Regions from separate parts of the Kluyvera sichuanensis genome, predicted to be linked through region 2. Evidence: predicted binding sites of a transcription regulator. Region 2 holds the regulator's gene; the other holds the start of a gene.
What was found. Region 2 encodes PurR, which represses purine synthesis genes. Its sites were predicted from a motif close to CANGCAAACGTTTGCNTG; they were not measured.
Positions count from the first base shown of each region.

Region 1: a site for PurR is predicted at 1,435-1,452, ahead of purM (phosphoribosylformylglycinamidine cyclo-ligase). Genes of this name have one in related genera too.

Region 1 covers NZ_CP162271.1:2,433,521-2,437,719, forward strand. Annotated here, with positions in the region: gene AB2B48_RS11930 (6-phospho-beta-glucosidase) at 1-318, opposite strand, end outside; gene bglK (beta-glucoside kinase BglK) at 331-1,221, opposite strand; gene purM (phosphoribosylformylglycinamidine cyclo-ligase) at 1,509-2,546, shown strand; gene purN (phosphoribosylglycinamide formyltransferase) at 2,547-3,185, shown strand; gene ppk1 (polyphosphate kinase 1) at 3,416-4,199, shown strand, end outside.
Region 2 covers NZ_CP162271.1:1,022,546-1,026,744, forward strand. Annotated here, with positions in the region: gene punC (purine nucleoside transporter PunC) at 1-46, opposite strand, end outside; gene punR (DNA-binding transcriptional activator PunR) at 160-1,071, shown strand; gene purR (HTH-type transcriptional repressor PurR) at 1,090-2,115, opposite strand; gene AB2B48_RS05110 (YnhF family membrane protein) at 2,410-2,499, shown strand; gene AB2B48_RS05115 (MFS transporter) at 2,660-3,826, shown strand; gene sodB (superoxide dismutase [Fe]) at 3,907-4,199, opposite strand, start outside.

The DNA of each region.
Region 1 (4,199 bases), 1.4 Mb from region 2:
GCCCGCTTCGTTCGGGGTCAGCTCATCGCCGTTCGGGAAAATACGCGTCCAGGCAATAGAGGTACGGAAGCATTTGTAGCCCATCTCTGCGAACAGTTTCAGATCGTCTTTATAGCGATGATAGAAGTCGATGGCTTCGTGGTTCGGATAGTTTTTTCCTGGCAGTACGCCGTTGGTAATTTCGCGCGGCACGCCATGCGCCCCGGCGGTCATCACATCCGCCACGCTCACGCCCTTCCCGCCTTCCTGCCAACCGCCTTCAAGTTGGTGTGCGGCTACCGCGCCGCCCCAGAGAAACCCAGCTTTAAATCCAGACATATCTTTCCCTCGTTAAACAGTAAGTTGTCGCTGCGAATAGTGCTGATTGAAATGGTAAACCGCGCCGATAAGCCCGGCGTCGTTGCCGTGGCTAACGGTATCGATATAGTCGGCAATGCCGAACCAGGCCAGATGCTCGCGCATCAGCGCCAGAAAACCAGGGCGCTCGACAATGCCACCGCCGATAAAAATAGTCTGCGGGTCAAACAGGTTTACCAGGTTGTAAAGGCCGGTGCCGATATCGTTGAGAAACTCTGATACCAGTCGCTGACAGATGGCGTCACCCGCGTCAAAGCGGTCAAAAATTTCCTCGCCCGTCACCTCTTCCAACGCTTTGCCGATATGCTGCGCGTAGCGATGGCGCAGTACGCGCAGGGTGCAGTTTTCATTCATGGAGTAGCGACGGACGTCGCGTGAACCGGGACGCATGGTTTGCATATAGCCAAACTCACCGGCGCGAAAACGGGCGCCGTGCACCAGTTGGTTGTTGCAGAAGATAGCGCCGCCGATGCCGGTGCCGATGGTCATCACCAGGCAGTTGGCCATATCGCGAGCTTTGCCCTGCCAGCGTTCGGCCAGCAGCACGCAATTCGCGTCGTTCTCAATCGCCACCGGAAGGCCGGTACGTTCTTCCAGCCACGCTTTAATGGCAAAGTTGTCGAACCGACGAATGGCGCCGCCCATTTCGATAAAGCCGGTATGCGGGTTAACGTAGCCCGGTGCGCTGATGGCAATCCCGGTGCACTCTGGGTGGGCCGTAATCCAGCGCTCAATCGCCGCCAGAATCTGGTCACCATCGCTGTTGCTGATTGGCTCTTTTCCCTTATCGAGCAGTTCACCGCTTGTGGCAACAACGCCCATCTTTAACGCCGTACCCCCAATATCAAAGGCAGCAATCTTCATTCCATTCATCCCTTGTAGCCGTTTTTACATCGGTGATTGGCTTCGCTGAAACAAAAACAGAAACCGGTTTCATTGATATGATGTGGATTGTGCTCAGTGGATGCAAGGACAAGGGTGTACCCGGTTTCATTTTCGTGAGCAGTATCATATTTGACCGATATATAGATGGAAACAATGGAAAAACCAGGAGGTAAAAATTGGGATCAGAATAGGCTCGCAAACGTTTGCCTGGACTGATAGAATTGCGCCGATTTTTCTTGCTATCGCAAACGCGTGGAGACTTAGCAGTGACCGACAAAACCTCTCTCAGCTATAAAGATGCCGGTGTTGATATTGACGCAGGAAACGCTCTGGTTGACCGTATCAAAGGGGTGGTGAAGAAAACTCGCCGTCCGGAAGTGATGGGTGGATTAGGCGGTTTTGGCGCACTGTGCGCGCTGCCGCAAAAATATCGCGAACCGGTGCTGGTTTCCGGCACTGACGGCGTTGGCACCAAATTGCGTTTAGCGATGGATTTAAAACGTCACGACACTATCGGCATCGATCTGGTGGCCATGTGCGTGAACGACCTGGTGGTACAAGGCGCCGAGCCGCTGTTCTTCCTCGACTACTATGCGACCGGTAAGCTGGACGTCGATACCGCAGCAAGCGTTATCAGCGGCATCGCCGAAGGCTGCCTGCAGTCTGGCTGCGCGCTGGTTGGCGGCGAAACCGCCGAAATGCCGGGCATGTACCACGGTGAAGATTACGACGTCGCCGGTTTCTGTGTGGGTGTGGTCGAGAAGTCAGAAATCATCGACGGCAGCAAAGTGACCGACGGCGACGTGCTGATTGCCCTCGGTTCCAGCGGCCCGCACTCCAACGGCTACTCGCTGGTGCGCAAAGTTATTGAAGTGAGCGGCTGCAACCCGGATACCACTCAGCTGGAAGGCAAAACCCTGGCCGACCACCTGCTGGCACCGACCCGCATCTACGTGAAGTCCATTCTGGAACTGATTGCCAGCGTCGACGTTCACGCTATCGCCCACCTGACCGGCGGCGGCTTCTGGGAAAACATCCCGCGCGTTCTGCCGGACAACACCCAGGCCGTTATCGATGAATCCTCCTGGCAGTGGCCGGCGGTATTCAACTGGCTGCAGGATGCCGGTAACGTGAGCCAGCATGAAATGTACCGCACCTTTAACTGCGGCGTGGGCATGGTTATTGCGCTGGCGGCCGATCAGGCTGACAAAGCGATTGCGCTGATGAACGAAAAAGGTGAAAACGCGTGGAAAATCGGCTATATCAAAGCCTCTGATTCCGAACAGCGTGTGGTCATCGAATAAATGAAAAATATCGTGGTGCTGATTTCCGGCAGCGGCAGCAACTTACAGGCGATTATCGATGCCTGTGAGCAGAAAAGGATTCCAGGCACCATCAGGGCGGTATTTAGCAACAAGGCCGACGCGTTCGGCCTTGAGCGGGCGCGTGAGGCCGGTATTCCCCAGCACGCGCTGGCTGCCAGCCAATTTGCCAGCCGCGAAGCCTTTGACCGCGAGCTGATGCATGAAATTGACGCCTATGCGCCCGATGTCGTGGTGCTGGCAGGCTACATGCGCATTCTGAGCGCTGAGTTTGTTCAGCACTATCAGGGCAAGCTGCTCAACATCCACCCTTCCCTGCTGCCAAAATATCCTGGCCTGAACACCCATCGTCAGGCGCTGGATAACGGCGATACGGAACACGGCACCTCGGTGCATTTCGTGACCGAAGAGCTGGACGGCGGGCCGGTGATTTTGCAGGCTAAGGTGCCGGTTTTCGCCGGTGACGACGAAGCGGAAATCACCTCACGCGTTCAGGCGCAGGAACACGCTATCTATCCTCTGGTGGTGAGCTGGTTCCTTAATGGCCGTCTGAAGATGCAGGATAATCACGCCTGGCTTGACGACATTAAGCTGCCGCCGGAAGGCTATGCAGCAGAATAAATCCAGTAGCCCGGACGAAGCGTGTCAACGCCGACTCCAGGGCAACTCCCCGGCGTTACTTCGTTCGGCCGGGCTACCTGACTAAGAGGGCCTTATGGCCCTCTTTTTTATGCAAATCAGGATAACTGTCATACTAAGATGACACAGTTGGACATAGCCCGGCAAAGCTAGCAATATAATCAGTAGACGACGTTGCCGCGTCCCGTGAATAAACCGGAGTGTGAGTAGTAATGGGTCAGGAAAAACTGTACATCGAAAAAGAACTGAGCTGGTTGTCATTCAACGAGCGCGTCCTCCAGGAAGCGGCTGACAAAAGTAACCCGCTTATTGAACGTATGCGTTTCCTGGGGATCTACTCCAACAACCTCGACGAATTCTACAAGGTCCGCTTTGCGGAGCTAAAGCGCCGCATCATCATTAGCGAAGAACAGGGCGTCACCACGCATTCTCGTCACCTGCTGAGCCGTATTCAGGCTCGGGTGCTGAAAGCCGATCAAGAGTTCGATGGCCTCTACAACGAACTCTTGCTGGAGATGGCCCGTAACCAAATCTTCCTGATTAACGAACGCCAGCTTTCCGTCAACCAACAGGGCTGGCTGCGTCACTACTTTAAACAGCATCTGCGCCAGCACATCACCCCGATCCTGCTGAATCGGGAGACCGATCTGGTCCAGTTCCTGAAAGACGATTACACCTACCTGGCGGTCGAAATTATCCGCGGCGACGAGATCAACTATGCGCTGCTGGAGATCCCGTCAGATAAAGTGCCGCGCTTCGTCAACCTGCCGCCAGAGACGCCGCGCCGCCGCAAGCCAATGATCCTGCTGGATAACATTCTGCGCTACTGCCTGGATGATATCTTCAAAGGCTTCTTCGACTACGACGCCCTCAACGCCTACTCCATGAAAATGACCCGTGATGCCGAGTACGATCTGGTGCACGAAATGGAATCGAGCCTGATGGAGCTGATGTCCTCGAGCCTGAAGCAGCGTCTGACCGCCGAGCCGGTGCGTT
Region 2 (4,199 bases):
CGCTCAGCCCCGCGAGCCAGACTAAAAATCCTTTCCCAGGTTGCATTAATTTCGCCCTTTTTATCATGAATAAACGATGCCGCTGAGTGTAGAGAGTGCATAACGGCTTGTGAAACGCTAATATTTGCGTCATGCATTCAAAAATTTTGCAGGCAGAAAATGTGGTCTGAATATTCACTGGAAGTGGTTGATGCGGTGGCGCGCAACGGTAGCTTTAGCGCCGCGGCTCAGGAACTGCACCGCGTGCCTTCTGCGGTCAGCTATACGGTACGCCAGCTGGAAGAGTGGCTGGCAGTTCCCCTGTTCGAACGGCGCCATCGCGACGTTGAGCTTACTCCCGCTGGCGCATGGTTTTTGAAGGAGGGGCGCTCTGTTATCAAAAAAATGCAGATCACTCGCCAACAGTGCCAGCAAATTGCTAACGGCTGGCGAGGGCAGTTGGCGATTGCCGTCGATAATATCGTGAAACCGCAGCGAACCCGGCAGTTGATTGTCGATTTCTATCGCCACTTTAGCGACGTGGAACTGATTGTTTATCAGGAAGTGTTTAATGGCGTCTGGGATGCGCTGGCCGATGGTCGCGTGGAGCTGGCGATTGGTGCCACTCAGGCGATTCCGGTTGGTGGCCGTTTCGCGTTTCGTGATATGGGGATGCTCAACTGGCACTGCGTAGTGGCGAGTACCCATCCGCTGGCGCAGATGGAAGGCCCGCTCAGTGATGATGTGTTGCGCAACTGGCCGTCACTGGTGCGCGAAGATACTTCGCGATCGCTGCCAAAGCGAACAACCTGGCTGCTCGATAACCAGAAGCGCGTGGTGGTGCCGGACTGGGCCTCATCGGAAACCTGTATCTCGGCGGGGCTTTGCGCGGCGATGGTGCCGGGGCATCTGGCGCAACCGTGGTTGGAAAGCGGGGCATGGGTGGCGCTACAGCTTGAAAACCCGTTCCCGGATGCCGCCTGTTGCCTGACCTGGCAGCAAAGCGAAGCGTCGCCGGCTTTAAGCTGGCTGCTGGAATATCTGGGGGATAGCGAGACGCTAAATGAAGAGTGGCTGCGGACACCCGAGTAGGGTGTCCGTGGGTAATGCTTAGCGGCGGTAGTCGCGGAACGGGCCGTCGGCCACGGAGCGACGTTCGATAAGACGCGGATGCACTTCAATCGACTGCGAGGTCTCGCGTTTGCTGACGATACGGTCCATCAGCATGTTAAACGCCGTCTCACCAAGCGAATCTTTCGGCTGGTGAATGGTCGTCAACGCCGGGGTGAAGAAACGCGAGTTGCGCACGTTATCATAACCGATCAGCGAAATGTCCTGCGGCACGCGCAGACCCATTTCATCTGCGGCGCACAGTGCGCCCATCGCCATGATGTCACCACCGCAGAAGATAGCAGTAGGGCGCGGCTGCTGCGACAGGATCTGCTGCATTGCGCGATAACCAGATTCGGGCTCGAAGTCACCCTGCACAATCCAGTTCTTCGGTACGTTGATCTGCGCTTCTTCCATCGCTTTCATAAAGCCGGCCAGACGGCCCGCGCCGGTGTTGCGCTCCAGTGGACCTGGGATCACACCGATATCGCGATGACCACGCTCAACCAGGTAACGACCGGCGGTATAGCCGCCTTCAAAGGCGTTATCGATGACCGAGTCGGTGAAGTCTGCTTTAGCCTCGCCCCAGTCCATCACCACCATCGGAATGTGACGGTACTCTTCGAGCATCGTCAGTAGGGATTCCGGATACTCGGAGCACATGACCAGCAGGCCATCCACGCGCTTTTGCGCCATCATCGACAGGTAGGCGCGCTGTTTTTCCAGGTTATTCCAGGCGTTGCCCAGAATCAGGGTATAACCTTTCTCAAAGCAGTTTTTCTCAACGGCTTCGATAATTTCGGCAAAGTAGGCCGCTTCGCTGCTGGTTGCCAGCAAACCAATCGATTTGGTGTGGTTCACCTTCAGGCTGCGGGCAACGGCGCTCGGAGAGTAGTGCAACTCTTTGATCGCCGCCCAAACGGCTTCACGCGTCTCCTCGGCGACAAAACGCGTTTTGTTAATTACATGTGATACGGTTGTAGTGGAAACGTTTGCGCGCTTCGCTACATCTTTAATAGTTGCCATTCCATCTCACTCCAGACCCTGGCCTGCCCCTGATAAAATCGAAAGGAAAACGTTTGCCTTCACACACCCTGACGCAATTTTGTGGATTGCGATTCGCCGGGAAAACGATACAGGACGACAGGAGGGGGTCAATGGCCGGTACGCTTATAAATAAGCGTCGAATTTTGACTTATCCTGACGCAAAGTGGAAGAGTAAAAACCAACATCCTGCTAAATCTGTGAAGATTTTTGCGCAATACTGTGCAAAAATGAGTTAGCTCAGTTTTGCTGTAGCGATAAAAAGGAGAAAAGTTGATGAGTACCGAACTTAAGATGTCACTCACCACCACCGTCATTACCCTTGCGCTGATCGTTGCCGCAAGTTTGACTGCTGTACTGCATTAATTCCTCTGCGAGGGGGCGCCCGCTCCCTCCTGTCTGATTGTTACCCGTTTAGCAATAATCTTTTGCTGTTTTGTACACTTCTGTTTTTATGTGATTGATGTCATGCTTTTGCCCATTATCGACATGCCGCGTCTGTTGTGCGGCCAACCGGAGCATTTGCATGAAAATTAACTTTCCCTTACTGGCGTTAGCCATCGGGGCCTTTGGCATCGGGACTACCGAATTCTCGCCAATGGGGCTCCTGCCGGTGATCGCAAAAGGCGTGGACGTCTCCATTCCCGCAGCCGGGATGCTGATCAGCGCCTATGCCGTAGGGGTGATGGTTGGTGCGCCGCTGATGACGCTGCTGCTTTCACATCGTGCCCGCCGTAACGCCCTGATCTTCCTGATGGCGATTTTTACCCTCGGTAACGTATTGTCGGCGATGGCGCCGGACTACACCACGCTGATGCTGTCGCGGATTATTACCAGCCTTAACCACGGCGCGTTCTTCGGCCTGGGTTCCGTTGTCGCCGCCAGCGTGGTGCCGAAGCATAAGCAGGCCAGCGCCGTGGCGACCATGTTTATGGGGTTGACGATTGCCAATATCGGCGGGGTGCCGGCGGCAACCTGGCTTGGTGAAACCATCGGCTGGCGGATGTCGTTCCTGGCAACGGCAGGCCTTGGCATTATTGCCATCCTGGGGCTGTGGTTCTCTCTGCCGAAGGGCGGGGCGGGTGAAAAACCGGACGTGAAGCGCGAACTGTCGGTGCTGGTGCGTCCGCAGGTGCTGTCGGCGCTGCTGACCACCGTACTGGGTGCGGGAGCGATGTTTACGCTCTATACCTATATTTCACCGGTGCTGCGGATGATAACTCACGCCACGCCAGCGTTTATTACGCTGATGCTGGTGTTGATTGGCGTCGGCTTCTCAATCGGTAACTACCTCGGCGGCAAATTCGCAGACCGTTCGGTGAGCGGAACGCTGAAGGGCTTCCTGCTGCTGCTGATGGCAATCATGCTGGCGATTCCGTTCCTTGCGCAAACGCAGGTAGGCGCGGCCTTCAGTATGGTGGTGTGGGGGGCTGCAACCTTCGCGGTGGTGCCACCGCTGCAAATGCGCGTGATGCGCGTGGCGCACGAAGCACCGGGTCTTTCTTCCTCGGTGAATATCGGGGCGTTCAATCTGGGTAACGCACTGGGTGCGGTCGCGGGCGGAGCAGTGATCTCCGGTGGTCTGGGTTACAGCTTTGTACCGGTGATGGGGGCGATTGTTGCCGCGCTGGCGCTGCTGGTGGTATTCCTGAGCGGTCGTTCACGCGGTGAAGAGGCGCTGGCCAGCCAATAAAAACAAAAACGCAGAAGGGAAACCTTCTGCGTGATACGAGATAACCCGGCGGAGCGTGGCGATGCCGGGTTATTTTTTGCTTACGCTGCCAGATTCTCAGCCACAAACGCCCAGTTCACCAGAGCCCAGAAGTGCTCCAGATAGTTTGGACGCGCATTGCGGTAGTCGATGTAGTAAGCGTGTTCCCACACGTCAACGGTCAGCAGTGGCTTCGCGTCGGTGGTCAGCGGGGTTGCCGCGTTAGACGTTGAAACGATAGCCAGGGAACCATCCGCCTTCTTCACAAGCCAGGTCCAGCCCGCACCGAAGTTTTTCACTGCGGCATCGGTGAACTGTGCTTTGAATTCAGCGAAGGAACCAAAGGATTTAGCGA